DNA from 3 places in the Bacillus sp. PK3-067 genome. Region 1 is predicted to be linked to each of the others. Evidence: a T-box and tRNA genes for the amino acid it is inferred to sense, from the RefSeq annotation. Region 1 holds a T-box; the other regions hold tRNA genes.

Region 1 (12,084 bases):
GACTATTCATATATTTGGACATCTTTTAATGGTGGGGAATATACGTGGAAAGTTATTACTGCTGAATCTGTAGCATTATACATTTTATGCACAGTATCTTTTTTTACTGTGAAAATATTTCCCTCTGTAAACTCTTCAATCCGCTCGCTATTATTTTCGTACGTTATATTTTGTAACGTACCATTGACTATTAGTATACATCCTACAGATATTCCATGATCGTGCACAAAGGTCTTTGCTTTGCTGGGGAAATTTAATACTAAAATCTCTACGAATTCAGACTGATAGATAACGTTCCTTCCGTATTCAAGATTAACTGGTGAAGTAATAAAAGGAGCTATTTTATGAAGTGAAATATTTAATGATTGAATAGTGTGTATTAAATTGAACGTATCGTAGTTACATAGGTTATTAAATGCCTTTCTTATGTTATGAATCAATTGCATGTACAACTTCCTCCTAAGCATTTGCAGTGAAAGAAAGTAATCTCCTATTATATCGTGTGTAGTCGATTACATAACATTGTATTGAATAAATTCAAAAAGGTGACTGGTTTTAATTGGGTAATATTTGCTCTGGACTACATGGTAATTAATTCCTTTTTTATGGTATGCTTGAACTATAGCCCGCTTTCTATTGGAAAGGTGATGAAATAAATGGCAGTTCTTTTAGTGGATAATCTATATCAAATGTCTATTGTTTTACTGATCTTATGTTCATTTTGTTTTTATAGATATTTAAAGAAAATAAAAAGGGAAAGAAAGCTTACAGGTTTTGAAATTACGATGTATATCGTGACGCAACTTGCGTATTTCATTTGGGCGGCAACGACTTTTCTTAAAATGTTATCAGAATAGTAATCTTGAAGTATTAGACGCTGAACAGAAAGGTACAGGAGCATTAAAGGTATAAACGTGGGCAAGGGTAATTTATCATCTATTAGGTAAATAAATTTAGTCGAAATTTAGATGGATAACAATATTACTTATAACATCTTTATAAAAAGAGAGGATATAAATGGAACAATATAAGTTAATTGTAAAAGGGCCTAAACAACTTGAGTGGGAAACAAATGAAATTAAGGACATACAGGACGATGAAATTATCGTTAAAACAATCGCAGAATCGATAAGCATTGGGGCCGAGTTACCACAGTATAATGGATCCGATGTTACAGATCCGCATCCTTTTTATCCAAGAAAAACTGGATATGAAAGTTATGGTGAAGTGATTGAAGTTGGTAATCAAGTAACACATGTAAACGTAGGTGATAAAGTAGTTTCTTTTTATGGACATGAAACGATAGGGATAGTTAAGGCGCATAAAGTAATTCGAGTGCCTAGTTCTATACAACCTAAAATTGCTTTATTATCTATTCTTTCATGTGATGCCGCTAAAGGAGTATTGAAACTAAACCCGCGACAGGATGAAAAAGTACTTATAATTGGAATGGGAGTTATTGGTTTACTCGCTTGTTATTTCTTAAAATACTATGTAGGCATTGAGCACGTGGATGTTGTTGAGCCTAATAAAAATAGAAGAGATTTTGCAAAGAAGTTTGGTACGAAAAACATATATGATTCAGAAGAGAAAATAATAGAAACATATGATTATGGTTTCGAATGTTCTGCTACAAATAGTGGGTTCCATACTTTGCAAAAAGCTCTTAAAACTAATGGTAAAATATGTATACTGTCTGATGGCAATATAGAAGAACTAACATTAACTGCTAACTTTTATCAGAAAGAATTGCAAATCATTGGATCAAGTGATGGATACGATTATCAAAAGCATGCAGATTGGTTTTTTGAAGAAATAGGAAAAACACCATTTATAGAAGAGATCTTTCAACATGAAATTCATTATACTTCACTCATACAATGCTTTGATGAATTGAGTTTAGGGATAATTAAACCATTAAAAGTATATGTTTCATATGAATAACGAAAAAAATGAGAAAATATTTGTCACATACCTTACAAATGTTTCGTCACATTTATGATTATTAAATGAGGAGGAACACATATGAAAATATTTGTAGCAGGTGCAACGGGTGTAATAGGACGTTCTTTATTGCCAATGTTAATAAAAAATGGGCATACAGTTTTTGCGATGATCCGTAATACTTCGCAAGTAGAAGCAATGAAAAAGGTTGGTGCCATACCAGTAATAGCTGATGTATTTAATAGAAAGGCTGTATTTTCTGTATTAGAAGAAACAAATCCCGATGTAGTTATTCATCAATTAACGTCATTATCTTCATGGGATTTTGAGGATAATGCAAAAATTAGAACAAAAGGCACTCGTAACCTTGTCGATGCAGCTAAAAATGTAGGGGTACAGAAAATAATCGCTCAAAGTATTTCATGGGCGTATGAACCAGGGGATACATTTGCGACTGAAAAAGATTCACTACATATTACTGCTTCCATGCCTCGACAAGTCACTGTTAATGGCATATTGAAATTAGAAGAAGCTGTTACTGAATTACCTGAATCGGTAATACTTCGTTATGGCACATTATACGGACCAGGAACATGGTATGCGGAAAACGGATTAATAGCAAATCAAGTTCGTAATAATGAAATTATTGCATCAGACGGGATAATCTCGTTTATACATGTCGAAGATGCTGCAAGAGCTACTATGCTATCCCTTAATTGGCCTTCAGGAATCGTAAATATTGTAGATAATTATCCAGCAACTAGTAAAGAATGGTTACCAATATATGCAGCAGCGATAGGGGCACCTAAGCCTAAAGTTCAAGATGGGAAAAATAGTTGGGAAAGAGGAGCTTCCAATAATAAAGCACGTAAAGAGTATGGTTGGATACCTTTATTTCCATCATGGTCTGAAGGATTTAACAACTTAATAGGTAAGTAAAACACACCTTTAATGGGAATGATAGTAAAATACACCATTAAAGGATTGGGTTATTATGAATATAATTTGGGAAAGTATTATATTAACTTTTACTGGAATAATTGTTTTGAAAATGACAGGTAGTACATCTGTCAGCCAAATGACAAGAGCTGAAATCATTATAGTTGTATCAATTGGCCGTATTATTGTAGAACCTGTATTAAGTAGAAAAGTAGTCCCATCTATATTCGCGGCTATCATATTTGCAAGCATATTACTTATCATTCATTTCTTTGAATTGAAATCAAGGAAGGTGGAACAATTTTTAAATGGAAGTAGTATTATAATTGTTGAAAACGGAGAGGTTGTAAAAGAGAATTTGATGCAGGCAAAAATGTCGGAGCAACAACTATATATGCAATTAAGAGAAAAAGGAATTCATGATTTGAAGATTTTACAAAAAGTTACAGCGGAACCGAATGGTCGTATTGGTTATCAATTAATAAAAGAAGCACAACCAATAACTTTAGAAATGTTAGAAAAAGTATTAGATCGGTACAATATAAAAAGATAATTTCTCGTGAGAAAAAGCCAATACTATAACGGAAGTATTGGCTTTTTTATTTTTCTACAAACGTAAGGATTAATAAAATAGGATGGATTTTAAACCAATCATTATAATAGATATAGGCTTATAATTGTGCTATATTCAATGGACTTATAGTGAATGTGGTAAAAAATTAATTTGGCATAGGTAGAAGTAGCGTTAAGATTTATAAGTTTTTCATGTGATACTAAAAATGGATTGAAAATAAGGAGATAGATACATAATGGAATTTTGGGAATCAAGTTTTATCGAAAAACAAACGATGTGGGGATTTGAACCTACAGAATCTGCAATTTTGACAAAAGATTTTTTTCTTGAAAAGAACGTTAAGGATATATTAGTTCCGGGTATTGGTTATGGAAGAAACGCAAAGGTATTTATCGAAAATAGTATAAATGTAACAGGTATTGAAATTTCGAAAACAGCGATCGATTTAGCAAGAGAAAACGGACTAGAAGATGTTAGTATGTATCACGGTTCAGTAAACGAAATGCCTTTTAATAATAAACTGTATGATGGGATATTTAGTCATGCACTTCTTCATTTGTTGAATGAACAGGAAAGAGAGAAATTTATTGAAGATTGTTATAATCAGTTAAAACCAGGCGGATATATGGTTTTTACAACTGTTTCTAAAAAAGCTCCCATGTACGGAAAAGGAAAACAGTTGGATAAAGATTATTATGAGATAATGGAAGGTGTAAAAATGTTCTTTTATGATTCTGAATCTATAAAAAAAGATTTTAATCAATATAGATTAGTAAAAGTTTCGGAAATTGATGAACCAAATAAGAACATGGCAAATAAACCTTCAATCAATTTCTTAATGATAAAATGTAAGAAAGAACGATAACTAAAAGTTATTAAGAATGATTAAAGATGTTTATATATTGATTATGCACAAATAAAAAGGACAAGCATATAATATAAATACCTTTTAACTTTAAGTAACCTTAACTTTCGTTAATAGGGTATCTCAAAATCCCCAAAAGAGCACTTGCGGAAACAAGTGCTCTTTTATTTTTTGTTTCATAAATATTTATAGTTGCAAATTTCGTGCAATAAAAATAAATCTGAGAGAAATAATCATATCTTTATTATACGATTATTTCTGAACTACAAACGATATAGCATTTGTTTTTAATTGAATGTGTCTTTCATTTCGAACAATATCATAAGCTAATTCTTTTATTTCAACTTTTAGTTCTTTCCATTCTTTATAAATGCTTTTTAAAGTACTTATCATTTCTTCGGTTGAAAGATTAATTTCAATTAAAGCTTCTAATTCTTCATTCGTTATTGAATCAATTTCTTGTATGTTAGAGTTAATAATTAAACAATTAATACCGCCGTTTTTTGTACCTCTTTTCATAGAGTGGAGTACATTTTTAAAATCTTCTTCTGATCTGACATGTTCTAAACTTGATAGTGCAACGATATAATCATAAGCGTTAGAGTCAATATGATAGTTTTCAATTGCTGCTTCTTCTGTTTTTATAGCCTCGAATACATCATGTTCTTTGCTATAAATTTGTAGCTTTGTTAAAGCGGAATTAAGTAAATCAACACATGTAACGGTGCCGCTAGTATTTTTTATTTTTTTTGCAATGGGAATGCTATTTCTCCCAACGCCAGAGCCAAGGTCAAGTACTTGCAAGTTGTTTTGTCCGTCAAAGTGGTTCATCAAGTCCATAACCGTTTTAACTGGTTTGAAAAGCCAAGAGCCAGCTTCAAACAGTTTATATTGTTCATAGCAAAGGTCGTGATATTTCTTTTCTTCTTGTCTTATGTAATCGATACGGTTCACATTGTTTCAGCTCCAATATTTTTATTGCAAAATGAATAGGTGGGACAGCCTTTAACATTTGTTTGAATTCGAAAAATACCACCAGCATGTGGATACTCTTTTAATTCGTTATCACTCATTCTTGTTCTGGCTGTTGTAACATATAAATCTGTTAAATTAGGCCCACCAAATGTACATGATGTTACATATAACGCGGGAATTGGAATGCTTAATATTTGTTCTCCAGTAGAGGGATTCCATCTAGTTATTTTTGAACCTCCCCAATGTGCAATCCATAAACAACCTTCTTCGTCAATTGTCATACCATCAGGTAGACCATCATTTTCAGAGAAATTGATTACATCACTTGGATTATGAATGTCTCCAGTACGTATATTATATTGATAGCGAACCACTTTTTTAGTAGGTGTATCTATAAAGTAAAAGTATGTATGATCAGGTGACCAAGCAATTCCATTTGATGTATTTACATGTGAAACTTTTTTCTCTACACTTAAATTATGATGTAAACAATACAAGGAACCTGCAGCATTCATACCGTATGTATCTGTAGAACCTGCCCAGAAACGACCAGCTGGATCACATTTTCCATCATTGAAACGATTTTCTATTAAATGTGGTTCAGGGTCAAAAATATGTGTCAGTTTTTCGGTATTTACATTAATAGAATAAAAGCCTTTTTCCATAGCTAAGAGTAGTACATCCTCTAAATATGGAACAACACAGCCAATTTGTTGATTGAGAGCAATTACTCGGTTCGTATTAGCGGTAGGATTGTATATGCATAATTTTCTCTCCATAATATCAACCCAATATAAAAGTTGCTTTTTTCCATTCCAACATGGTCCTTCAGCTAAACTTGCTTTAGCATCTAAAACTAATTCTATATTACTGAACAAGATGTTCACCTCGCGTTATAAGATATTAATATAATTCGATAAGAATAGAGGTAAACCTTTTAGTCAAAGGATATTAAAATTTATACTGTAGAAAAATGACCTTCTCAAGTGATTAAAAAAGTGTATAAACAAGGAGAGGAAAATGCATATGATGTTTTATGAGATTGTTTGCTTTTCTTGTAAGAATATATTTCGTGTTTACGAAGGCAGTGAAAAATATAAGCGATTTAAAGAGAAACCAAAAGGGGCATATTGTTGTGATGAGTGTAGCCACAAAATTCAATTAGAAGCGATAAAGAATTTTTTTAGATAATTTTACGATTTCGATTCGGAAAAGTTTGACAATAAAAGTGTTATAAATTATCATATTAAAAAACTAATATTTAAGGCATAGAAGAGAAGAGTAGTTAAGAAAGAATACGTACAGAGAGCTCTGGTAGCTGAGAAAGAGCGGTATACATCTTAATGAAAAAAGACTTGGAGCTGCGCAAGGAACTAATTTATTTAGGGATGGTGCGACGGGTTCTCCCGTTATAGAGATAGGGTATAAGCATATTTTGCCGTACCTGAAGAGGTTAATATGGTGACATATTAACAAACTGAGGTGGTACCGCGAAGCTAACAACTCTCGTCCTCAAGATGAATAATCTTGAGGGTGGGAGTTTTTTTGTTGCATAAAACTGGAAATGAGAAACAAAAAATAATTGAGGTGAGTAATATATGCATTGGGCGTATGAAGTAGCACATGAATTAATTAGGAAACATCCAAATAAAGAAATGTTTGTTTGTGCATCTGGAATTAGTCCGTCAGGTTCTGTTCATATTGGGAACTTTCGTGAAATCGTAACGACTTATTTCGTAGTAAGAGCACTTCAAGATTTAGGGAAAAAGACTCGTTTTATATTTTCGTGGGATGATTATGATAGGTTTAGAAAAGTTCCAAAAAATATTGATCCATCTTTTGCAAAGTATATTGGTATGCCATACTGTGATATTCCAGATCCGTATGGATGTCATAACTCGTATGCGGAGCATTTTGAAAAAGAGTTTGAAAAATCGCTTCAAGCATTTGGAATTGAAGTAGAATTTATTTATCAACATGATGAATATAGAAGCGGAAGGTATAACGAAAATATATTAGAGGCCTTGTATAAACGAAAAGAAATATATGATATTTTAATGGGTTTTAAAACTAGAGAGTGTAGTGAAGAAGAGCGAGAGAGCTTTTATCCAGCTACATTATATTGTGAGAGATGCGGAAAAGATACAACAACTATTACACATTTTGATGAAGTATTAAAAACAGTCCGGTATGAATGTGAATGCGGAAATGAAAAAGAGTTATCCGTATTAAATACAAATAAAATGAAACTAAACTGGAAAATCGATTGGCCGATGAGATGGATGATAGAGGATGTTATTTTTGAACCGGGCGGTAGAGATCATTCATCAGAAACGGGTAGTTATAATGTATCAAAAGAAATTGCAAGGAAAATATTCAATCGAGAAGCGCCTCATTACGTTGCTTACGATTTTATTGGTATTAAAGGGAATCATGAAAAAATGTCTAGTTCTTCAGGGAATAGTATTACACCAAGCAATTTATTGAAAGTGTATATACCAGAAGTAATTCTCTTTATGTTTGCAAAATACAAACCAGGCGCTGCTTTTCATATTGGGTTGGATGAAGATGTGATTCGTAATTATACAGAGTATGAGCGATTGAAAGATAGTTATGAAAATAAAACGCTCAAAAATGAAGATTTATTTGATGCAATTAAAATCTCTAGAGTTGATAGTGAGATTAAAGAATATCCGAAATTTAATCAAGTAGCAGGAACGTTACCATTATTAAATTTTGATTCAACTATTTTACAGGGGATATTAAAGAAAATAGATAGGAGCTATGCATTAGATGAAATGAGAGCGATAAGTAATCGCGCAGAGTATTGGATAAGAAACTTTCAATCTGAAAAATTAATCGCGGTAAATGAGGAGAAAAATGCAGAGTTTTACTACACATTAGATGAAAGGCAGAAAGAATGGCTAGTAGAAGTTTGTAAAATACTTCGTTCTAATAAAGATTACTCTAACTTAATGGAGCAATTATATGCGATTTGTCATCATGAAAATAAAAAAATAATGAAAGAAAATCAAAAACAATTATTCACTATTATATATAAGCTCATTATGAATCAATCAAATGGTCCTCGTATACCATTATTAATACATGTAGTAGGCATAGAAAATTTCATCACACTATTAGATTTCTAAAACACAGTTAAAAGCAACGCAAGTACCAAAATTTCTAAGTACTTGCGTTGCAAATTTTACTATCGTGAATACATTTTCGGACATTCATCACCACTTGGTTCATAAAAACAATGGCTTTTAAACTGTCCTACAAATGGCTGATTATACCATTCAGGCGGACAAGCTCCAACTGGACGGAAATACCAAAGAGCCCATCGTGCAGGCCAGCGCCATTGACCTTGTAAAACTTTTCGTGCAATTTCTTTTTCTGATTCACGAGCGCGTTGATAAAAATATCCATATTGTACTGCTTCAAATCCGCCGGGGCTTTGATATACAGCGTCTCGTACGGTACGGAGTTGTTTAAAATCTAAGCAATCACAAAATACACGGTTTACTACAACGCATCCAACTAACTCCTCACCTTGGCGACCTTCGCCTTCAGCTTCAGCACGAATTAATCGAGCTAGTAAATCAACATCACTTTCGTTGTATGGAATAAGGGGCATAGTGATACCACCTTTCTGTTATAGTAAAGAGTGTATGTTATAAAACAATCTGCGTGCTTTTTTACATAAAAATAACATTTAATTTTAAGAGGAGCTTGTATAAAAAGAGCTAATTAGTAATAGTAGATAAATATAAAAGGGAGAGGTATTATGTATCGAATTCATAAAGACCATATTATTTACGCGATGTCATCAGAGAATAAACCATGTATGGTGTAGTTTTGAAATAAAGTTGCGATGCTGTATCTCTTTAATCAAAGAATTGTAAATATATGATCAAACTTTTTTATAAAACATAAACCTGCTGGATAAGAAACCATTTGGATTAAACTTTTTTCAAAATGGTTTCTTTTTATTCAACATAGAATACGGTTTAACACAATATTTTTAATCAAACTTTATTTTAAAGCCACACATTGCTTTTTCTTATGGTGAATTTGTTTCTTAGTTATTTCCTGCATTTTATATCATTCACCAATCATGTAATGTTAAGGGAGATGACAAAAGAAAGGAAGGATGTACAAATGAGTATAGTAAAAAACGGAACATTGCAAGTAATTGGAGCAAGCATCTATTATGAGGTGCGTGGCTCGGGTCCAATTCTTCTTTTGATTCATGGTGGGGGTGGTGATGCCGACAAGTTCCATAATATTGCCGACCATCTTGCTAAATGGTATACCGTTGTTACTTACGATCGTCGTGGTCATTCCCGTAGCAATCTCGTCAATAAAACTGAGGATTACCATGTGCAAACACATAGTGAAGACGCTCACCGGCTGCTAGCCAATTTGACCAATGAACCGGCTTATATATTCGGAAGTAGTTCTGGTGCTGTCATCGGACTTGATTTGTGTATACGCCATCCTGGGCAGGTACAGTTACTAATCCCACACGAACCGGTTTTATTACAACTTTTACCTGAAAATGAGTTGAAGCAGGCTATAAATTTCATGGAAGACCTTAAAGGGAATCATAAAAGTGAGGTCATGAAGTTATTGTCAAATATCGATGATAGCAATTCCGGACTATCGAAGGATATGCTAACAAAGCGACTACTCGGCAATTCGTTTTATTTCACTGAGTATGAAATCCCGGGAATTCTCAGCTATACTTTAAACATCGATGCATTAAAGCGCTCATTAAAACCTGCATCGATACAGGTACGTCCAGCCGGTGGAAGTATTTCACGAGAATTTTTTCCTTACCATTGCGCATTCAACTTGGCAGAACACCTCGGAACAGAATTCGCAGAGTTTCCAGGAAACCATGTGGGCTATAACACAGTGCATCATAAAGAGTTTGCTGAGAGGTTACACGAAATTCTTGAGAATTAATCCGGAAACGTATCAATCGGTAGTGTATGAGCACACCAAAGAGTTATAAGACACTTCGTAATTTAGGGTTTTGTCTTTATGTCTAAATTATAATACGATGCATGTTGTTCAAGAAAAGGGCGCGTTTGTTGAAGAATAAAGATAGAAAATGACCAAACTTTTTATAGTATAGAAACTTAAATTTGTTAGATAAGAATTCATTTTGATCAATCTTTTTTCAAAATGAATTCTTCTTGTTTACCATAAATTACGAGTCTGTGAGGTATGTTTAATCAAAGTTTATTTCAAAGCAACATATGGAAGTAGAAATTGGGAGTCGTCTTATATTTGGAACATATGATTGCTTTGAGAATCAAATTGACTCTGAAGATGTTGCGTTTCAAGAATTTGATTGAAACCGAATTAATCCGACGAGTGGACCTGTATATATCAGTGGTGCAGAACCTGGTGACATATTAGCTGTAACGATTGAAAAGATAAAAATTGCAGAGCAAGGTGTTTTAACTACAGGGGTGAACCTTGGCGTAATGGGTGAAGATCTACATGAAAATACAATAAAAATCGTCTTAATACATAATGAACATGTTTTGTTTTCAAATGAACTATAAATTCTGATTAATCAAGTAATTGGTGTGATTGGTACTGCACCGAAAGAAGAGAGCATTTCATGTGCCACACATCAGCTGCCGATGATTTAAAAGTTTGTCAAGTTGTGGATCCACTTAAAACGGCACGAATGGAACTAAGTATGGATTATGTGGAGAAGCTAGGTTTTAATTGCAGTAACTTTCATATCAAGTAAGAATAATAGAAGAAGAATACTTTTGTATAAAAGCATCCTTTTTTTAATTTACGGATTTTGTGAAAAGAGGTAGTATTTATTTTATATAAGTATATTTGAGATTGTGGATTAAAAAGGAGTTCAATAATGGTCAAAATTATGATTGTAGAAGACGATATGAAAATTGCAGAACTATTATCAACATATGTTGCGAAATATAGTTATCAAGGAGTTATTGTATCGGACTTTCAAAATGTATTAGACATTTTTTTAGATGAACAACCAGAGTTAGTTTTATTAGATATTAATTTACCGAGTTTTGATGGTTACTTTTGGTGTCGTCAAATTCGTAGTGTTTCTACATGTCCGATACTATTCATTTCGGCTCGTGAAGGTACGATGGATCAAGTTATGGCGTTAGAAAACGGTGGCGATGATTTTATTCCGAAGCCTTTTCATTATGAAGTTGTAGTGGCGAAAATTCGTAGTCATTTAAGACGTGCATATGGAGATTATGCACCGAAACTAGAAGAGCGAATGATTGAGCAACAAGGCCTTTGTTTATATCCTGAAAGACTTGTATTGAAACTTAGAAACGAAGAGATTGATATAACGAGAAACGAAGCTATTTTATTAGAGACATTAATGAAAAATTATCCGCGTGTTGTGAGTAGGGAAGTGTTGTTAAATAAATTATGGGATAGCGAATCTTATGTTGATGATAATACATTAAGTGTAAATACAACACGTGTGCGTAAAAAGTTACAAACGTTACATATAGAAGGTGCGATTGAAACGATTCGTAGTGTTGGATATAGATTGCATATTACTTGGGATACTGGTATAGAAAAATGATAAGGTTGTTTATACGTGATCATATACCACTTATTTGCTTTACTATAATTCAACTACTAGCTATATTTCTCGTATATTGGTTTGATGGGCATAATCATATTACAACGGCGTTATATGCAATGTTTCTAGGTGTTTTCTTTATGGGAAGTTATTTAGTGTTTCGTTATTTTACACATC
Region 2 (12,084 bases), 2.4 Mb from region 1:
TCAGGTTGATAGGTTCGAGGTGGAAGCATGGTGACATGTGGAGCTGACGAATACTAATAGATCGAGGACTTAACCATATAATATGAAGCAATGTTATCTAGTTTTGAAAGAATATAAAAAACTTGTTGACTTTCGAAAGTAAATGAGTTACAATAATTCTTGTCTTAAATGAATACAGTCTGGTAATGATGGCAGAGAGGTCACACCCGTTCCCATACCGAACACGGAAGTTAAGCTCTCTAGCGCCGATGGTAGTTGGGACCTTGTCCCTGTGAGAGTAGGACGTTGCCAGACAAATGGAGGATTAGCTCAGCTGGGAGAGCACCTGCCTTACAAGCAGGGGGTCGGCGGTTCGATCCCGTCATCCTCCACCATTTAGCCGACTTAGCTCAATTGGTAGAGCAACTGACTTGTAATCAGTAGGTTGGGGGTTCAAGTCCTCTAGTCGGCACCAGAAATCATGGCGGTTGTGGCGAAGTGGTTAACGCACCGGATTGTGGCTCCGGCATTCGTGGGTTCGATTCCCATCAGTCGCCCCATTTTTCTTAAATAAATTAATATGCGGGTGTGGCGGAATTGGCAGACGCACCAGACTTAGGATCTGGCGCCTTTGGCGTGGGGGTTCGACTCCCTTCACCCGCACTTTTAATTAAATAACTCATACATGTCTTGCGGAAGTAGTTCAGTGGTAGAATACAACCTTGCCAAGGTTGGGGTCGCGGGTTCGAATCCCGTCTTCCGCTCCAATTTTCAATATGACATGCCGGGGTGGCGGAACAGGCAGACGCACAGGACTTAAAATCCTGCGGTGGGTGACCACCGTGCGGGTTCGACCCCCGCCCTCGGCACCATATGCGCCCGTAGCTCAATTGGATAGAGCGTTTGACTACGGATCAAGAGGTTAGGGGTTCGACTCCTCTCGGGCGCGCTTTTATTAACGGGAAGTGGCTCAGCTTGGTAGAGCACCTGGTTTGGGACCAGGGGGTCGCAGGTTCAAATCCTGTCTTCCCGATATTCCTAAAAAACATGGGGCCTTAGCTCAGCTGGGAGAGCGCCTGCCTTGCACGCAGGAGGTCAGCGGTTCGATCCCGCTAGGCTCCACTTAAATTAATATCATTTATGGCGGTGTAGCTCAGCTGGCTAGAGCGTACGGTTCATACCCGTGAGGTCGGGGGTTCGATCCCCTCCGCCGCTACCATAAAGGACCTTTAGCTCAGCTGGTTAGAGCAGACGGCTCATAACCGTCCGGTCGTAGGTTCGAGTCCTACAAGGTCCACCATTAGACGTATATATCTCGGAGGTATACCCAAGTTCGGCTGAAGGGATCGGTCTTGAAAACCGACAGGCGGCGAGAGTCGCGCGGGGGTTCGAATCCCTCTACCTCCTCCATTTTTTCTAAAGTAAATATTTTATCATCGCGGGGTGGAGCAGCACGGTAGCTCGTCGGGCTCATAACCCGAAGGTCGCAGGTTCAAATCCTGTCCCCGCAACCAAATGGTCCCGTGGTGTAGTGGTTAACATGCCTGCCTGTCACGCAGGAGATCGCCGGTTCGACCCCGGTCGGGACCGCCATTTTTACATAAAGGCTCGGTAGCTCAGTCGGTAGAGCAGAGGACTGAAAATCCTCGTGTCGGCGGTTCGATTCCGTCCCGAGCCACCATTTTGAAGTCGCAAGCCGACTTAGCTCAATTGGTAGAGCAACTGACTTGTAATCAGTAGGTTGGGGGTTCAAGTCCTCTAGTCGGCACCACTTTCAAAATGAGCCATTAGCTCAGTTGGTAGAGCATCTGACTTTTAATCAGAGGGTCGAAGGTTCGAGTCCTTCATGGCTCACCATTTACAATTTAATGCGGGTGTAGTTTAGTGGTAAAACAAGAGCCTTCCAAGCTCTGGTCGAGAGTTCGATTCTCTTCACCCGCTTTTCAATTATGGGCCTATAGCTCAGCTGGTTAGAGCGCACGCCTGATAAGCGTGAGGTCGATGGTTCGAGTCCATTTAGGCCCACCATAATTGTTCCGCAGTAGCTCAGTGGTAGAGCTATCGGCTGTTAACCGATCGGTCGTAGGTTCGAGTCCTACCTGCGGAGCCATATTTATAGAGAAGTACCCAAGTGGCTCAAGGGGCTCCCCTGCTAAGGGAGTAGATCGCGAACGCGGTGCGAGGGTTCGAATCCCTTCTTCTCTGCCAGAACTGGCCCGTTGGTCAAGTGGTTAAGACACCGCCCTTTCACGGCGGTAACACGGGTTCGAATCCCGTACGGGTCATACTAAAAGAGATAGCATAATCTGCTATCTCTTTTTTGTTGTATAAAAATGGACTTTGGATAGTCTGCTTTTTTATGCAATAGAAGAAATATGAAGTATTAGCTGTTGCAGTTGGGTACATAGAGAGCCGTAAATACAATCATGTTAATTATTTGGACCTGTATGAATATGAAGGAATTAACTTCAACTTGAACTTTTACCCCAGCTGTATGGCTGTAGCCTCCTACACTTGGAGAAACCGATGAAAAATGCATCTGGGAGCTACTGTGGAAAATAAATAATATATAGAAGAAGTTGCTTTCTCTCAATAGCTGTGATCTACTGAAGACAGTTTTTTTATGTTGTCAGTATTGTCGAGTTTTGTCGGTAAGTCGATATATTGCAAAAATCGCTGATATAATTTGAGTTACGATCGATAAATTTTAATAATCGCTGATATATTTGGAGTTACGGTCGATATATTCTAAAAATCGCTGGTATAATTTCACTTACCGACAAAAACCACAAGAAAATCCCTTTCACAATCTAAAGAGAACGCCTCCATTGAAATGGATTCCACACCTATTCCAATAACTTTACACTCTATGTGAAAAAGTTCACAAATAGGTCATAATTTGTGAATTAATTCACAATAATACGTGCTACAATATGAATGTAAAGAAGTTAAACAACATTAAATTAGTATTTTAATTAATTACTTAAACAATCATAAAAAAATATATGTGAACAATAGAGAGGGGAAATTACCATGAAAAAAGGTATCAATCGTGTAGTATTAGTAGGAACAGGAGCTGTAGGTTGTAGTTACGCTTACTCAATGATCAACCAAGGTGTAGCTGAAGAATTCGTATTAGTAGATGTTAATGAAGCAAAAGCAGAAGGGGAAGCAATGGACTTAAGCCATGCGGTACCATTCTCTCCATCACCAACAAAAGTTTGGAGCGGTAGCTATGCAGATTGTAAAGATGCAGATTTAGTTGTTATCACTGCTGGGTTACCACAAAAGCCAGGTGAAACTCGTTTAGACTTAGTTGAGAAAAATACAAAGATCTTTAAACAAATCGTTCGAGGCATTATGGATAGCGGATTCGATGGAATCTTCTTAATCGCAACTAACCCAGTTGATATTTTAACTTACGTAACTTGGAAAGAATCTGGTTTACCGAAAGAGCGCGTAATCGGTTCTGGTACTACTTTAGACTCTGCTCGTTTCCGTTACATGTTAGGTGACTACTTAGATGTAGATCCACGTAACGTTCATGCTTACATCGTTGGTGAACACGGTGACACTGAACTTCCAGTATGGAGCCACGCTACTATCGGTGTACAAAAATTAGAAACAATCTTAGCTAACAACGAACAGTACAAACAAGAAGACTTAGACAAAATCTTCGAAAACGTACGTGATGCAGCTTACCATATCATCGAGCGTAAAGGTGCAACTTACTACGGAATCGGTATGTCACTACTTCGTGTAACTAAAGCAATCTTAAACAACGAGAACAGCGTATTAACTGTATCTGCATACCTTGAAGGTCAATACGGCGAGAAAGATGCTTACGTAGGTGTTCCAGCTGTAATTAACCGCGAAGGTGTACGTGAAATTGTAGAACTTGAGCTAAATGAAGATGAAAAAGCGAAGTTCGCTCATTCTGTAAAAGTATTAAAAGAAACAATGGCACCAGTACTATAATAATTGCTAAATAGTTCAGGGTGGGAAACTGCTTCTTACCTCTGAACTTATATAATTTAATATAAATTCCTTTTCCGGTTTCCCTTGTATATCCCCAATATACCCCTTTTGCTGGATAAGGGTCGTTTATAGAAAAAGAGCACTCTATTTTACGTAGAGTGCTCTTTATTATTCCGCTATTTGCCGGGCAGTAAAACCTCAATTGATTAAAGTTTCACTTTATTATTTTTTAGGCGTTAATCCTAATTTCTTTAAAATATCTGCCAGTGTACCGCTTTTTGATTTTTCTACAGGTGTTTGTGATTTAGATGCATCTGGCCCTTTTTTCAAGAAGTTCTTTTCAACGAAGCGAATATCTTTTTCGTCGACAATACCATCTTTATTAAGATCTCCGTCTTTTACAGTTAGTCCTTTTTTACCATAGTTGCTAGCAATAATTTCAGCATCTTTAATATCGATTACCTTATCACCATTTACATCGCCGGCAAGGTTTTCGTCAGGTCTTGCATAATAATATTGGCCAAGCAACTTACCGTCTTTTTCAGTACCAAGTTTCGTTGTTAGGCGGCTTGTTAAATGTCCTGGCACCTCTACATATAAGTTATAGTCGCGTTTATTAACTGGAAGTCCATTTAGTTTGAAGTATCCGTATTTATCTAGTGAGCCTTCAAACTTATGACGGTAAGAATCAGTCGCATATACTTTTACGCCAAGCTTTGTATAATCGAACTTTTCATCTAAATATCCGCGTTCATTTAAGAATGCACCAGGTTTAATATTTCCTTCTACTAATGAGTTTAAGGACATAACTGAGAATGTTTGATCTTGAAGTACACGCATTCTATTTGGTTCTGATTCACCTTGTTTCCAGTAAACAAAAATTGGTGATTCTAATTGAGCGTTTGCTTCATAAAACTCATCATTTTCTACTTTGAACGTTACATCAATGAACGGGAAATCACCATCTAATCCAGCAAAATTTTTGTCATCGATAGCTCCGCCAACTGTAACAGAGCCTGCCTCTAGTTTCGGTTCATTTACTTTTGCGGTTACCCCTTTTTGGGAAAGTAGCTTTTCAAAAGCAGGATTAAATTTCGCATTTGCAAATTTGAAGTTCTTCTCTAGGAAGTTTACATTAAATTGCCCAGCAACAAATTGTTTTACGTGTTTCGCGTTTAGTGTTACTGTGAACTCGTCATTTTTATATAATTCTTTTTTATCGTAACTAGTTTTTGCATATTGAGCACCTTGCGGGATAAACCAGTAGTTATTTACACCGTTTGGATAGTCAGGACCTGCAGTTGCATAATCGAAAATATATACGCCTGTGTTCATTGGACCTTCCGTTCTGAAGGAGTCAGGTGTAATGCCAACTTTAAAGTCGCCATTTGCATTAATCGGTAAAAACTTATGCAAGTATGGAGAATAGTCATAGTACATAACGCCATTCGCTTCTTGCGTAATGTTTAATCCTTTTCCTTTTAAGTAATCAACGTTTGAATCGTATACATTTCCTTTAATCCATAGTGCTTTTTTGCCATCTTCTACTGTATAATTTTCTTCATTTAACTCGTAAATACCAGGTTTTAATCCAGTTAATTTCACTTCTGGTGGTGTATTATCAATTACAACATAATCACCTTTTACACGTGCTTTCCCAGCCTTATCATAACCGACAAACTCAATTGTGTAGTCTCCTTCTGGTAAGTTGATTTTCTCATTACCGATTGGTTTTGCAGGATCATTTGTAAAAGGATACACTTTTCCATTAAAGAATGAATCTAAGTAGTAATACACATCAGTTTTTAGGCCACTCGTGTTTAATGTTCCAATGAAGCCAAGAGCTTTATTTGTTTTGGAATCTTTTACGATAAGATCTAACGTTTCAAGTTCGCTGTTTAATTGGAATGCTCCGTGAACATACGATTCACCGTATGGATTGAATTTAGATGTATCAGTTGAAATTGCTTTTCTTGATAGTATTGCATTTTCAATACCAGGCTCTGATACACGAATAGAGAATGGGATTTGATATGTTTCTTCTTTATTTTTTGTGTTCGTAATATGAATGTACCCTTCATATCGGCCTTGTTTCACACCGGCTGGAACATTAATTTTTGCTTCAATTTCACCTGTTTTGCCAGCATCAAGAGTAATTGTTTCTGGAGCAGAGATTTTTACACCGTTTGCGACAGCATCGTTAATAGTAGACGATGCTGGTGTATAAGAAATTTCTGTTTTAAATTCTTTTTTCTCTTGTTTATTATGATTAGTTACTTTTATATTTCGTTTTTGTTCAAGAGCTTCACCGTCTTTTTGATAAAACTTACCGAATGCAATAGATCCAGTTTCTTCGGGTACTTCAATTACTTCATCATTTACAACAGTTTGTGTCGTATCTAATACTTTAAAGCTTGTTTCTGTACGAACGGCGTTGTAAGCATCTACTCGCCCAGCTCCAACTTCATATACGGAATATTTTTCTTTTAAATCATTAGCTGTGTTCATAAGAGACGCTTTTACATCGAACGGAGAGTAGTCTGGGTGTTCTTGTAAAATTAGAGCAGCAACGCCAGCGATATGAGGAGAAGCCATAGATGTTCCTTGCATACGCTCATAGGAAACAGCGTAGTTTTCACCCTCTTGCGGGTCGTTAATATATTCAGGAACTGTTGAAAGGATAGCGACACCAGGCGCTGTAATATCAGGCTTAATATCATCATTTGCTGTAACAGGACCGCGTGAGCTAAAGTCTGCAAGATGATCGCCTTCTGTTTGAATGTAATTAATTTCATCGAGAGTTAAGGAGGTGCTACCTTGTTCGATTTGAGCTTTTAGTTTTTCACCTTCTTCTTTCGTTAGGCGGAATGCTGGAATGTATTTTGTACTTTCGCCAACGTAGAAAGGAATTTCTCCATCCACATTGTTATAAATAATAACGGCTTTTGCACCTGCTTGTTTTGCATTAGCAATTTTTTCATCAAATGACAGTGTACCGCGTGCAACGAGAGCGATTTTTCCTTTTACATCTTTTTTACTAAACTCGTCAGGCGTACCAATTCCTACATATTCAATAGGTAAAGTTTGTCCCTTGAAATCTTCTATTTTATCAGTGAAGTTTTTGCCGAATAGAATTAGGTTAGGAAATTGTAATTGTCCAGCATGACCTGATAGTTTCGGTAAGGAAATAGAGCTATCACTTGCTCCAACCGTAATTGCAAATGGTGAAGCACCTGGTGATCCGAGTGTTGATGGATTTGGTCCAGAGTTACCAGCAGCAACGACTGTAACAACGCCTGAAAGCATTGCATTATTAACAGCGATAGATGTTGGATCGAGTGGATTGTTGCTATCATCACCTAACGATAAGTTAATAACGTTCATACCGTCAGAAATGGATTTATCAATTGCAGCGATAATACCTGAACTATCTCCACTTCCGTATGGGCCGAGTACACGATAGTTATACAGTTCAATGCCAGGTGCAACACCTTTTACCGCTGAATCAGATTGGTTCTTCTTTTGTGCAGAAACGATACCTGCTACGTGAGTGCCGTGGGCTGTGTAGAAGGAAGAACCACGGCTATCAAATTCAGGAGCACCAGATTGTTGCCATTCTGAATAAGTAGTTTCCATTGGATCTGCATCGTTATTAATAAAGTCCCAACCCTTTACTGAGTTTGGGTCTACTTTGCTAGAGTCCTCACCAGGTTTCGCGCGATAGCCTTTATATACGTCTTTTAAGTCAGGATGATTGTAATCAATACCTGTATCTAATACACCAACTTTAATTCCTTTTCCGGTAATGCCCTCACTATGTAACTTATCTACTCCAATTTGCGGGATGCTATCTGTTAGTTTTTGAGGCGCTTTTTGCTCAGCTTGTTTTGGTAAATTTAATTTCACTTCGTAATCTTTCCAAATACGTTTTACAACGCCAATTCGTAACAATTCTTCTACTGTATTTGCTGGTAATGTCATCGCAACACCATTTATCGCATGCTTATAAGAACGTTTAATTTGTACAGACTGGAAGTTTCCTGATTTTACTGATGGGCTGAATTGATAAAGACGTTTTAGTCCTTTTTCGAATTCTTCATGTTCTTGATCAATACGTGCTTTTATATTTTCAGGAGCAGACTGTAATCCTTTTTCTTTTTGTTTTAATTCATTAATCTTTACTGGAGCAGTTTGAAATTCTACGATGATATTTACAGGCTCAGAACTACTCGTATTAATATCTGGTGAAATTGTAAAACCAGGGTTGGCATCTACCGTTTGTAATGCCAGGCGTTGTTCTTTAGAAAGCTTAGATAATATAGAATGAGCATTTGAAGATTCAATTTGGTTAATAGGACTTTCAGCAAGTACATTGAACGGAATAGCAGTTGAAAACAAAACGCCAGCTGTTACAATTCCGGTAACAAAACGATTTTTCTTTTTCATTTATAGGCCTCCGGTAATTTATATTTTTAAAAATTATTTCTCCACGCCAGCTGTTTGCTCAGTATGGAATGTCCAGTTTAGCTGCAGGGAATCACCTTGAAATTTATTTTGATCTCGGTCGTTATCTTCAAATGAGAAGAGGACGTGTAAGTAATCTGTTTCACCAGATTTAATACCATCTATTAAGTTATGACGTTCTAGAGACGTAGCGACATCTTCAGGTTTCATAGTTTTTAATTGTGATAGTTTTGTTTCCCACACAATCTCATGATCATCGTTTGGATTAGATGGCTGTCCATCATTTACTAGAAACTTGACGATAATGTGATCACCTAAATCTTCACCGTCATTATTTTGCTTTGCATCTGTAACTTCATATGATGTTTCAAGTGCTACTTTTGCGATATCCAATGTACCTTTATTTTCAAGCTTGAAGTTCCTTTCAATAAAATCACCTGGTTTTAAATCTTTCACATTAACGATTACACTTGGATTAATAGAAAGATCTAGTGTTCCAGCTTGAAATGAGTTACTTGATGTTTCTGAATCACTGAAATAGGCGAATACACCGCCGAATGTAAGGGATAAGCCAAGTGAAGCGGTGATAACTCCCATTCCTACTTTTTGTTTTAATGACATAAGAAAGCCTCCTAGTTAAATTTGTATAGCAACCGTTCGCAACAAGGATAAATAAGTAAACATAGTAGTCCGCTATGAATTGTAGTTACGAAAGATCGATGTTCTTTATTGAGAACAAGTATATGCTTATGAATTTCGCATTTCAATAAAATTGTGACAAAAAATATTGAGAAACATTTTTTTATGACAGATTATTTTGTTTTGATTTTGAGTGGAAAATAGCATGAAAAATAGGATAGACATAATAAAATAAAGGTTGAGAAAAAATAATTGGTAAAAATATAGAAGAATAATAAAGCGTTTTCAATGAATATTCGTCAAAATTCGATATTTTACACGGAAATGTGAAGGAAAACTAACATTTTTAAGAAAAAAACGAATGTTTTTTATAAATTAACAAGGATATTGCAGTTTTTCGCAGAAATAGTTAAAGTATAAAAAATTCTGTCATCTAAGTGAGGTGAGCATATTGAGTGTAATAAATTGTGAAGAAGTGAAACGAGATGAGTTTCATACAGAAAAGTACTATAAAAGTTATAACATCTTTGGCGCACATGTTGTGACGGAAGGTGAGATTCAAGGGGTACGATTTACAGTGTGGGCTCCTCATGCGAAAGCAATGAGTGTTGTTGGAGATTTTAATGAGTGGGATTATGAGCAACATAAAATGCTACAAGTGACAGAAGAAGGCATTTGGTCCTTGTTTATACCGCATATTGAAGAAGGAGAAATATATAAATATGCGATTGAAACGTTGGCTGGTGACGTCATTTTAAAGGCAGATCCGTATGCTGTATATGCAGAAGTAAGACCGAATACGGCATCTGTAGTTTTTGATATAAAGGGATATGAATGGAATGATAAAAACTGGACTCGTAAGAAAAAGAAAAAATCGATTTATAAAGAAGCGATGACAGTTTATGAATTGCATTTTGGTTCTTGGAAAAAGAAAGAAGATGGAACACTGTATTCTTACAGGGAAATGGTAGAAGAACTCATTCCATATGTGGTGGAACATCAATTTACACATATTGAAATTATGCCGCTTGTTGAGCATCCATATGATCGTTCTTGGGGATATCAAGGAACGGGATATTATGCAGCGACGAGTAGATTTGGTACACCGCATGATTTAATGTATTTTGTCGACGAATGTCATAAATATGGAATCGGTGTCATTTTAGATTGGGTGCCGGGGCATTTTTGTAAAGATGCTCACGGTTTATATTTGTTTGATGGCACACCGACCTATGAATATAAAGATAAAGATGTACAAGAAAATCCAGTATGGGGAACTGTCAATTTTGATTTAGGAAAGAGAGAGGTACGTAATTTCTTAATTTCAAATGCGTTATTTTGGATGAGATATTTCCATATTGATGGTTTCAGAGTAGATGCAGTTGCGAACATGTTGTACTGGAATAAAGAAGGACAAGAGCAAAGTAATGAGCATGCTGTTTCATTTTTAAGAGAGTTAAATGAAGCAGTGTTTGCAGAGGATGAAGATTTTCTTATGACGGCAGAAGATTCAACAGCTTGGCCACTTGTAACAACTCCAACGTATGAAGGTGGGCTTGGATTCAATTACAAATGGAACATGGGCTGGATGAATGACGTGCTGAAATATATGGAGTGTGCGCCTGAATATAGGAAACACATTCATGAGAAAATGACGTTTTCTTTGCTATATGCGTACTCTGAAAACTTCATATTACCGCTTTCTCATGATGAAGTCGTTCATGGGAAAAAGTCGTTATTAAATAAAATGCCAGGTGATTACTGGGATAAGTTTGCTCAGCTTCGTTTATTATATGGATATTTCTTTACTCACCCAGGAAAGAAATTACTTTTCATGGGAGGGGAATTCGGACAGTTTGATGAGTGGAAAGACCTTGAAGATTTAGATTGGAATTTACATGATTTTGAAATGCATCGTTATATGCATGATTACTTTAAAGAGCTCATAGCATTGTATAAGCGCTCAAAACCACTTTGGCAGCTTGATCATTCGCCTGAAGGTTTTCAGTGGATTGATGCTAATAATAACGAGCAAAGTATTTTCTCGTTTATCCGCCAAGGGGATAAACAAGAGGATGCGTTAGTTATCGTATGTAATTTTACGAAAGCTACATATGAAAACTATAAAGTAGGTGTACCAGATTTCGAGTATTATAACGAGATTTTAAACAGTGATGCACAGCAATATGGCGGTTCGGGGCAAGTGAATAAGAAACGTCTTAAGACGATTCTAGAACCGTACCATAATCAAGCAGCACATGTAGAGATTACAATTCCACCATTTGGCGTATCCATATTACGACCAGTGAAGACGAGAAAGGGGAGCAAAAAACAAGATGGCTCAAAAACAAAAGTGCGTAGCAATGTTACTAGCAGGGGGAAAAGGTAGTCGATTAAGTGCATTAACAAAAAATTTAGCCAAGCCAGCTGTTCCATTTGGTGGTAAATATCGCATTATTGATTTTACGCTAAGTAACTGCGCAAATTCTGGTATTGAAACGGTTGGGATTTTAACGCAATATCAACCACTAGAACTTCATAATTATATCGGAATCGGCAATGCATGGGATTTAGACCGAGTAAGCGGTGGAGTCACAGTATTACCTCCTTATGCGGAGTCTTCAGGTGTGAAGTGGTACACAGGTACGGCAAGTGCCATTTATCAAAACTTAAACTATTTAAGTCAATATGAACCAGAGTATGTTCTTATTTTATCAGGCGACCATATTTATAAAATGGATTACAGTAAGATGCTAGATTACCATATTGAGAAAGAATCGGACGTATCCATTTCTGTTATTGAAGTACCTTGGGATGAAGCGAGTCGCTTTGGCATTATGAATACAAATGAAGAAATGGAGATTGTTGAGTTTGAAGAGAAACCACAATTTCCAAGAAGTAATCTTGCATCAATGGGAATCTATATTTTTAATTGGTCAATTTTGAAAGAGTATTTAGAGATGGATGCAAGAAACCCTGAATCTAGTAACGATTTCGGAAAAGACGTACTTCCGCTTTTATTGG
Region 3 (6,594 bases), 1.7 Mb from region 1:
TAAAGTGTAACGGAGGCGCCCAAAGGTTCCCTCAGAATGGTTGGAAATCATTCGTAGAGTGCAAAGGCATAAGGGAGCTTGACTGCGAGACCTACAAGTCGAGCAGGGACGAAAGTCGGGCTTAGTGATCCGGTGGTTCCGCATGGAAGGGCCATCGCTCAACGGATAAAAGCTACCCCGGGGATAACAGGCTTATCTCCCCCAAGAGTCCACATCGACGGGGAGGTTTGGCACCTCGATGTCGGCTCATCGCATCCTGGGGCTGTAGTCGGTCCCAAGGGTTGGGCTGTTCGCCCATTAAAGCGGTACGCGAGCTGGGTTCAGAACGTCGTGAGACAGTTCGGTCCCTATCCGTCGTGGGCGTAGGAAATTTGAGAGGAGCTGTCCTTAGTACGAGAGGACCGGGATGGACGCACCGCTGGTGTACCAGTTGTTCTGCCAAGGGCATAGCTGGGTAGCTATGTGCGGAAGGGATAAGTGCTGAAAGCATCTAAGCATGAAGCCCCCCTCAAGATGAGATTTCCCATAGCGTAAGCTAGTAAGATCCCTGAAAGATGATCAGGTTGATAGGTTCGAGGTGGAAGCATGGTGACATGTGGAGCTGACGAATACTAATAGATCGAGGACTTAACCATATAATATGTAGCAAATGTTATCTAGTTTTGAAAGAATATAAAAAACTTGTTGACTTTCGAGGTCAAATAAGTTAAAATGATTCTTGTCTTAAATGAATACAGTCTGGTAATGATGGCAGAGAGGTCACACCCGTTCCCATACCGAACACGGAAGTTAAGCTCTCTAGCGCCGATGGTAGTTGGGACCTTGTCCCTGTGAGAGTAGGACATTGCCAGGCAAAATGGAGGATTAGCTCAGCTGGGAGAGCACCTGCCTTACAAGCAGGGGGTCGGCGGTTCGATCCCGTCATCCTCCACCATATATGTCGGAGGGGTAGCGAAGTGGCTAAACGCGGCGGACTGTAAATCCGCTCCTTCGGGTTCGGCAGTTCGAATCTGCCCCCCTCCACCATTCTTAATTAATGGGCTATAGCCAAGCGGTAAGGCAACGGACTTTGACTCCGTCATGCGCTGGTTCGAATCCAGCTAGCCCAGCCATTAAGAGCCATTAGCTCAGTTGGTAGAGCATCTGACTTTTAATCAGAGGGTCGAAGGTTCGAGTCCTTCATGGCTCACCATTTTAATGAAATATGCGGGTGTGGCGGAATTGGCAGACGCACTAGACTTAGGATCTAGCGCCTTTGGCGTGGGGGTTCGACTCCCTTCACCCGCACTTTTAATAAAATAACTCATACATGTCTTGCGGAAGTAGTTCAGTGGTAGAATACAACCTTGCCAAGGTTGGGGTCGCGGGTTCGAATCCCGTCTTCCGCTCCAATTTTCAATATGACATGCCGGGGTGGCGGAACAGGCAGACGCACAGGACTTAAAATCCTGCGGTGGGTGACCACCGTGCGGGTTCGACCCCCGCCCTCGGCACCATATGCGCCCGTAGCTCAATTGGATAGAGCGTTTGACTACGGATCAAGAGGTTAGGGGTTCGACTCCTCTCGGGCGCGCTTTTATTAACGGGAAGTGGCTCAGCTTGGTAGAGCACCTGGTTTGGGACCAGGGGGTCGCAGGTTCAAATCCTGTCTTCCCGATATTCCCAAAAAACATGGGGCCTTAGCTCAGCTGGGAGAGCGCCTGCCTTGCACGCAGGAGGTCAGCGGTTCGATCCCGCTAGGCTCCACTTTATTTAATATATGTCTCGGAGGTATACCCAAGTTCGGCTGAAGGGATCGGTCTTGAAAACCGACAGGCGGTGAGAATCGCGCGGGGGTTCGAATCCCTCTACCTCCTCCATTTTTTCTTTAATGGTTTAGACATATAATAATAAAATATTTATTTTTTCCTTCATGGAGGTATACCCAAGTTCGGCTGAAGGGATCGGTCTTGAAAACCGACAGGCGGCGAGAGTCGCGCGGGGGTTCGAATCCCTCTACCTCCTCCATTTTTAAAACTTTATATTGTCGCGGGGTGGAGCAGCACGGTAGCTCGTCGGGCTCATAACCCGAAGGTCGCAGGTTCAAATCCTGTCCCCGCAACCAAATGGTCCCGTGGTGTAGTGGTTAACATGCCTGCCTGTCACGCAGGAGATCGCCGGTTCGACCCCGGTCGGGACCGCCATTTATGTTGGCTCGGTAGCTCAGTCGGTAGAGCAGAGGACTGAAAATCCTCGTGTCGGCGGTTCGATTCCGTCCCGAGCCACCATTTTTTTATGCCGGCTTAGCTCAATTGGTAGAGCAACTGACTTGTAATCAGTAGGTTGGGGGTTCAAGTCCTCTAGCCGGCATCATTTAGGGGCATAGTTTAAAGGTAGAACTGAGGTCTCCAAAACCTCCAGTGTGGGTTCGATTCCTACTGCCCCTGTAAAGTATATGGGCCTATAGCTCAGCTGGTTAGAGCGCACGCCTGATAAGCGTGAGGTCGATGGTTCGAGTCCATTTAGGCCCACCATATATTATTCCGCAGTAGCTCAGTGGTAGAGCTATCGGCTGTTAACCGATCGGTCGTAGGTTCGAGTCCTACCTGCGGAGCCATGGCCCGTTGGTCAAGTGGTTAAGACACCGCCCTTTCACGGCGGTAACACGGGTTCGAATCCCGTACGGGTCATACAAAAAAGAGTCAGCATTATGCTGGCTCTTTTTTATTTTGTTAATCCTTTTTATTACGTTACTTTCCAGAAATAAATAAAGGAATTTTGGAAAAGCTATGGTATGTATAAAAAGGAGGAAATCATAATGACACGAGTGAGAGACTTAATGAGTACCCATATTGTACATTGTACACCGCTAGACAATGTATATGAGGCAGCTGTAAAAATGAAGGAAGAATCGATTGGATTAATTCCTGTTGTTGAAAATGAGCAAGTTGTTGGGCTTGTTACTGATCGTGATTTAGTCGTTCGAGGGATTGCTGAAAAACATCCTGGATCTAATAAGATTACAAATGTAATGACAACAAATATTATCTCAGTTTCTCCAAATGATTCTATTGAAAAAGCTACAGAGCTAATGGCACAGCATCAAATTAGACGATTACCAGTAGTTGATAGTGGTCAACTTATTGGCATGTTAGCACTAGGAGATTTAGCTATAAGGGAATCAGCAGATGATCAAGCTGGATTTGCCTTGAGCGAAATCTCAGAGCGTACAGAGTAAATTGAAACTTTCATTAACCGAGAGTTTAATGGTCACTCATAAAGAGCTAAATTATATATAAATTTCAGATACATTATTCTAGTATATATGGATTAAACTAATATGTTAGCGTGATGTATCTGAGACATTATATAATAAGTATGTGGTTAATAATTTCGACATTTTTTTAAAATTTGTTATTCTTAATTTTTAATAAGAGAAAAGATGATATACTGATAGATATAAGTATTATGAGAGATTTTGAATATAACAATATTAATTTTTAGTGGTGCGATAATAAATTAATATTTCCTACATAGATGAAAAGGGAAGGGGAATTATATGAAGGCTGTACAGGGCGATCCAAATTGGAATTTGGTTACAGATACATATATAGAACCAAATAATTTCGCTGAATTATTTTCTTTGCTTGTACCTTGTCACCCAAAAGGTGAGGGGAAAGAACGAACTATATTAGTATGGAAAGAGAAAGAATTTTATAAAGAAGAAAATTTAGCGGCATTTATCGTATATGGCATGAATAAAGCAAAGAAATTACCGCAGTTTCATAAAGATGAAATTCCAACTTTAGTGCGTATTCTTCGCTTATGCCAAGAGATTGGTTGGTATGAAGAGGCAAATGATTTTATGATAGCGCAAGGATTAGCTGAGTTTGTTCATACTTCATTGGAATATGAAACATGGGATCTTTTGACGCAATCAGTTGCTTTAAATTATTTAATTATTAAATATCGTATAGGTGAATTGACAGATAGGGATATTGAAATTTGGGATAGAGTTAAATTTAATGAGAAGTGTATAACCGATTGTAAACATTTATTATCTCATAAAGAAGTATTGGAATTTACATTCTTTTATATGTGCAAGAGAGCGAAATCATTATCAAAAGAGCAATTAAATAGTGATATGATGAGTTTAGCAATGTATTGTAATACTTTTGTATATGATTTGTATACACATGATTTATTACGGAAATATCGTAAGTGTACAGATTTCCTATCATATTATGGGCCTAGTCAGGCAGTTTTAGCATGTCAAAGAGCTGTATTATCTCAAATTTCCGATCGCTTAGACCCATTAAAGACAACGCATGTAGATGATTATTTATATGTGATGAAAGAAATGATGGAGCATATGACGATAGGAGTAATGGATCGATATGGTCATTTTATTGGAAAGCTACTATCTTATGTGCCATTTTTCGAAATGATACAAGTTCCACAGCATGCATATTATTGTGAAGAATTACTGTATATTTGTAAGGGCATTGAATATAAAGAAGAAACACTACGCAATTATATATTTATACAATTACATGATTGTTTACCATCATTTTTTAGGCTATTTCTTAAAAATAAGCGTTACGCAACGATTCATGATATTCTTTTCTATTGGTGCGATGACGAACAACGAATGAGCTTAGAGAAAAAATATAATCTGAGCTTTATTTATGAAAAATATGCTTGTGGATAAACAATATTTTCGATATGAAAAATTAATATAAATTAAAAAGGATCTCCAGTTTATGTGAGATCCTTTTTTGTTAGTAAAACAAGGAGAAAGTGATTAAGACAAGAAACAACATTCCATATAGGAGAAGTTGTGCAGTATAACTTCCTTGTATACCAAAAAAAGTATTGGCTTTCTTATACAAATTCAATATGTATTTTATTGGAGTATCTTTGAAAGATTGGTACACAGTGTCTCCTCTTTCTAAGCTTCTTGTTTTTGTTTTTGGTTATAAGGGACATTAATATATCTAGCTACAAATAATAAAACAGCCATAAAGAATACTGGAAATACAGTAGATAAATAAAAGCCATTACTAATTATATTTGTTATGAGAGCACTCAAAAGAAAAATAGCATTATAAATATGGGCAATTTTTTGTTTTAGTTGCACTTGAAATGATTCCATCATAATTTCTAATGCAACAAAAGCAATAATAATAGATAAAAATACAATGTTTGTATTGTAAATGATTAAACAACAGATTAAACCTAAAAAGGCTACGTATTCAATTATAAGAGGTATATTGCGTGGCATACAATTTACCTAACTAAATATGGCAGTGGATTTACTGCATTTGTTTTTTCAAAATTCCATTCTCCATTATGTAATTCAAAATGAAGATGTTGCCCGTATGAATGACCTGTGTTTCCCATATGACCTATTAATTGTCCAGTCTGTACTTGATCACCAGCTTGTACAGTGCGATCCTTCATATGAGCATAAACAGTTGTATATAATTTCCCATTGATTTGATGCGCAATGAAAACAACATTGCCATAGCTAGCTGAATAATAAGATTTCACAACTTTACCTGCAGCAGCAGCTTGGATAGAGACGTTTCCTGGAGCGGCAATATCTATACCATAATGCATTTGTTCCCAGCGTATATCAAAGGTTGAGCTAATTCTTCCTTGAGCGGGGAATTTGAAAGCAGCTGGAATTGATGAAGGCTGATCTGTTTTAGCTTGTGGTTGATTTTGTACTACATAGTGTTTTGCTACATATCCGTATCCTGTGCCAAAACGAATTTTATACCAAGTACCTACAGTTTCTACTACTTGTACTTGAGTACCGTTTTGTAATGAACCGAGTAGAGCGCTACTTGTACTAGCGGTGCTACGTACATTTAGATTAGGTGTTGCAACAGTATATTTTGTATTATTTTGAACGGTGATTCCTTTTACTAAGGGTTGTGAACCATTAGAGATGAATGCTTTTTGTACGTAACCTGTTTGGCCATTATGTGATATTTTATACCATTCGCCTTGATCTTCTTGAACGGTAATAAACTTACCATTTGGTAATACATCTAAAATGGAAGATTCTAAATTAGGTTCAGAGCGAACGTTTAATGCATTAGCATTAACGATGTATTGATCATTAGATTGAAGTTTGTTTTTTAGTAAAATAGCATCTTTTTGTACATAACCTACTTTATTATGAACAGATACTTTATACCAACCATTAGTTGTTTCAATGATGTTCACTTTTGTATTAAAGCGAATTGTATCAATTGATGTGCTTTTTACGTTATCTTCTGTATGTAATGCTACTTGATCGACTTTGACATACCCAGTTTTAATATTAGATAATTGTTCAGCGTTTGCTTTTTGTACATTTGTTTCACCCATAGAAGGAAGTAAAGAAGCAATCGCTACAGTAGTTGCTGTTAAAGCAGTAGCTTTCATATTCATGGAATAGAGACCTCCTCTAGTTGTATAGTTGTAATTTTATTATAGTATAAAGATATAATATAGTGGGGGTATTCACATAAATGTAATATGAAATCAATATAAAAATAAATTTTTTGAGGATAATGATTCCTTTTTATACAATTAATTGGGGTTTTATTTTCTAAAATAGAA

The links. A T-box is a leader RNA that pairs with one kind of tRNA and senses whether it is charged. The one in region 1 lies ahead of lysS (lysine--tRNA ligase), so its partner is inferred to be a tRNA-Lys.
Region 2: it encodes a tRNA-Lys, which carries the amino acid that the T-box ahead of lysS (lysine--tRNA ligase) is inferred to sense. The anticodon was not compared.
Region 3: it encodes a tRNA-Lys, which carries the amino acid that the T-box ahead of lysS (lysine--tRNA ligase) is inferred to sense. The anticodon was not compared.

What each region holds. Positions count from the first base shown of each region.
Region 1 covers NZ_CP096490.1:2,469,789-2,481,872, forward strand. Annotated here, with positions in the region: gene M1D73_RS12670 (cysteine dioxygenase) at 3-446, opposite strand; gene M1D73_RS12675 (hypothetical protein) at 657-857, shown strand; gene M1D73_RS12680 (zinc-dependent alcohol dehydrogenase) at 1,018-1,944, shown strand; gene M1D73_RS12685 (NAD-dependent epimerase/dehydratase family protein) at 2,026-2,883, shown strand; gene M1D73_RS12690 (DUF421 domain-containing protein) at 2,939-3,436, shown strand; gene M1D73_RS12695 (class I SAM-dependent methyltransferase) at 3,693-4,322, shown strand; gene M1D73_RS12700 (class I SAM-dependent methyltransferase) at 4,575-5,276, opposite strand; gene M1D73_RS12705 (SMP-30/gluconolactonase/LRE family protein) at 5,273-6,175, opposite strand; gene M1D73_RS12710 (DUF2197 domain-containing protein) at 6,318-6,488, shown strand; T-box leader at 6,558-6,814, shown strand; gene lysS (lysine--tRNA ligase) at 6,896-8,449, shown strand; gene M1D73_RS12720 (cell wall hydrolase) at 8,509-8,937, opposite strand; gene M1D73_RS12725 (alpha/beta fold hydrolase) at 9,462-10,271, shown strand; partial or broken gene M1D73_RS12730 (acetamidase/formamidase family protein) at 10,568-11,073, shown strand; gene M1D73_RS12735 (response regulator transcription factor) at 11,200-11,907, shown strand; gene M1D73_RS12740 (sensor histidine kinase) at 11,904-12,084, shown strand, end outside.
Region 2 covers NZ_CP096490.1:4,826,675-4,838,758, reverse strand. Annotated here, with positions in the region: rRNA gene M1D73_RS25045 (23S ribosomal RNA) at 1-77, shown strand, start outside; rRNA gene rrf (5S ribosomal RNA) at 179-294, shown strand; tRNA gene M1D73_RS25035 (tRNA-Val) at 299-374, shown strand; tRNA gene M1D73_RS25030 (tRNA-Thr) at 379-454, shown strand; tRNA gene M1D73_RS25025 (tRNA-His) at 464-539, shown strand; tRNA gene M1D73_RS25020 (tRNA-Leu) at 562-642, shown strand; tRNA gene M1D73_RS25015 (tRNA-Gly) at 672-746, shown strand; tRNA gene M1D73_RS25010 (tRNA-Leu) at 763-851, shown strand; tRNA gene M1D73_RS25005 (tRNA-Arg) at 855-928, shown strand; tRNA gene M1D73_RS25000 (tRNA-Pro) at 939-1,012, shown strand; tRNA gene M1D73_RS24995 (tRNA-Ala) at 1,029-1,101, shown strand; tRNA gene M1D73_RS24990 (tRNA-Met) at 1,122-1,198, shown strand; tRNA gene M1D73_RS24985 (tRNA-Ile) at 1,203-1,279, shown strand; tRNA gene M1D73_RS24980 (tRNA-Ser) at 1,297-1,389, shown strand; tRNA gene M1D73_RS24975 (tRNA-Met) at 1,417-1,493, shown strand; tRNA gene M1D73_RS24970 (tRNA-Asp) at 1,497-1,572, shown strand; tRNA gene M1D73_RS24965 (tRNA-Phe) at 1,585-1,660, shown strand; tRNA gene M1D73_RS24960 (tRNA-Thr) at 1,675-1,750, shown strand; tRNA gene M1D73_RS24955 (tRNA-Lys) at 1,761-1,836, shown strand; tRNA gene M1D73_RS24950 (tRNA-Gly) at 1,850-1,920, shown strand; tRNA gene M1D73_RS24945 (tRNA-Ile) at 1,931-2,007, shown strand; tRNA gene M1D73_RS24940 (tRNA-Asn) at 2,015-2,089, shown strand; tRNA gene M1D73_RS24935 (tRNA-Ser) at 2,097-2,187, shown strand; tRNA gene M1D73_RS24930 (tRNA-Glu) at 2,193-2,264, shown strand; gene M1D73_RS24925 (L-lactate dehydrogenase) at 3,013-3,957, shown strand; gene M1D73_RS24920 (S8 family serine peptidase) at 4,180-8,403, opposite strand; gene M1D73_RS24915 (CalY family protein) at 8,437-9,042, opposite strand; gene glgB (1,4-alpha-glucan branching protein GlgB) at 9,512-11,449, shown strand; gene glgC (glucose-1-phosphate adenylyltransferase) at 11,397-12,084, shown strand, end outside.
Region 3 covers NZ_CP096490.1:740,822-747,415, forward strand. Annotated here, with positions in the region: rRNA gene M1D73_RS03720 (23S ribosomal RNA) at 1-635, shown strand, start outside; rRNA gene rrf (5S ribosomal RNA) at 738-853, shown strand; tRNA gene M1D73_RS03730 (tRNA-Val) at 859-934, shown strand; tRNA gene M1D73_RS03735 (tRNA-Tyr) at 943-1,026, shown strand; tRNA gene M1D73_RS03740 (tRNA-Gln) at 1,038-1,112, shown strand; tRNA gene M1D73_RS03745 (tRNA-Lys) at 1,117-1,192, shown strand; tRNA gene M1D73_RS03750 (tRNA-Leu) at 1,207-1,287, shown strand; tRNA gene M1D73_RS03755 (tRNA-Gly) at 1,317-1,391, shown strand; tRNA gene M1D73_RS03760 (tRNA-Leu) at 1,408-1,496, shown strand; tRNA gene M1D73_RS03765 (tRNA-Arg) at 1,500-1,573, shown strand; tRNA gene M1D73_RS03770 (tRNA-Pro) at 1,584-1,657, shown strand; tRNA gene M1D73_RS03775 (tRNA-Ala) at 1,674-1,746, shown strand; tRNA gene M1D73_RS03780 (tRNA-Ser) at 1,767-1,859, shown strand; tRNA gene M1D73_RS03785 (tRNA-Ser) at 1,915-2,007, shown strand; tRNA gene M1D73_RS03790 (tRNA-Met) at 2,028-2,104, shown strand; tRNA gene M1D73_RS03795 (tRNA-Asp) at 2,108-2,183, shown strand; tRNA gene M1D73_RS03800 (tRNA-Phe) at 2,192-2,267, shown strand; tRNA gene M1D73_RS03805 (tRNA-Thr) at 2,277-2,349, shown strand; tRNA gene M1D73_RS03810 (tRNA-Trp) at 2,356-2,426, shown strand; tRNA gene M1D73_RS03815 (tRNA-Ile) at 2,437-2,513, shown strand; tRNA gene M1D73_RS03820 (tRNA-Asn) at 2,522-2,596, shown strand; tRNA gene M1D73_RS03825 (tRNA-Glu) at 2,598-2,669, shown strand; gene M1D73_RS03830 (CBS domain-containing protein) at 2,798-3,217, shown strand; gene M1D73_RS03835 (DUF3965 domain-containing protein) at 3,539-4,690, shown strand; gene M1D73_RS03840 (hypothetical protein) at 4,931-5,263, opposite strand; gene M1D73_RS03845 (SH3 domain-containing protein) at 5,269-6,423, opposite strand.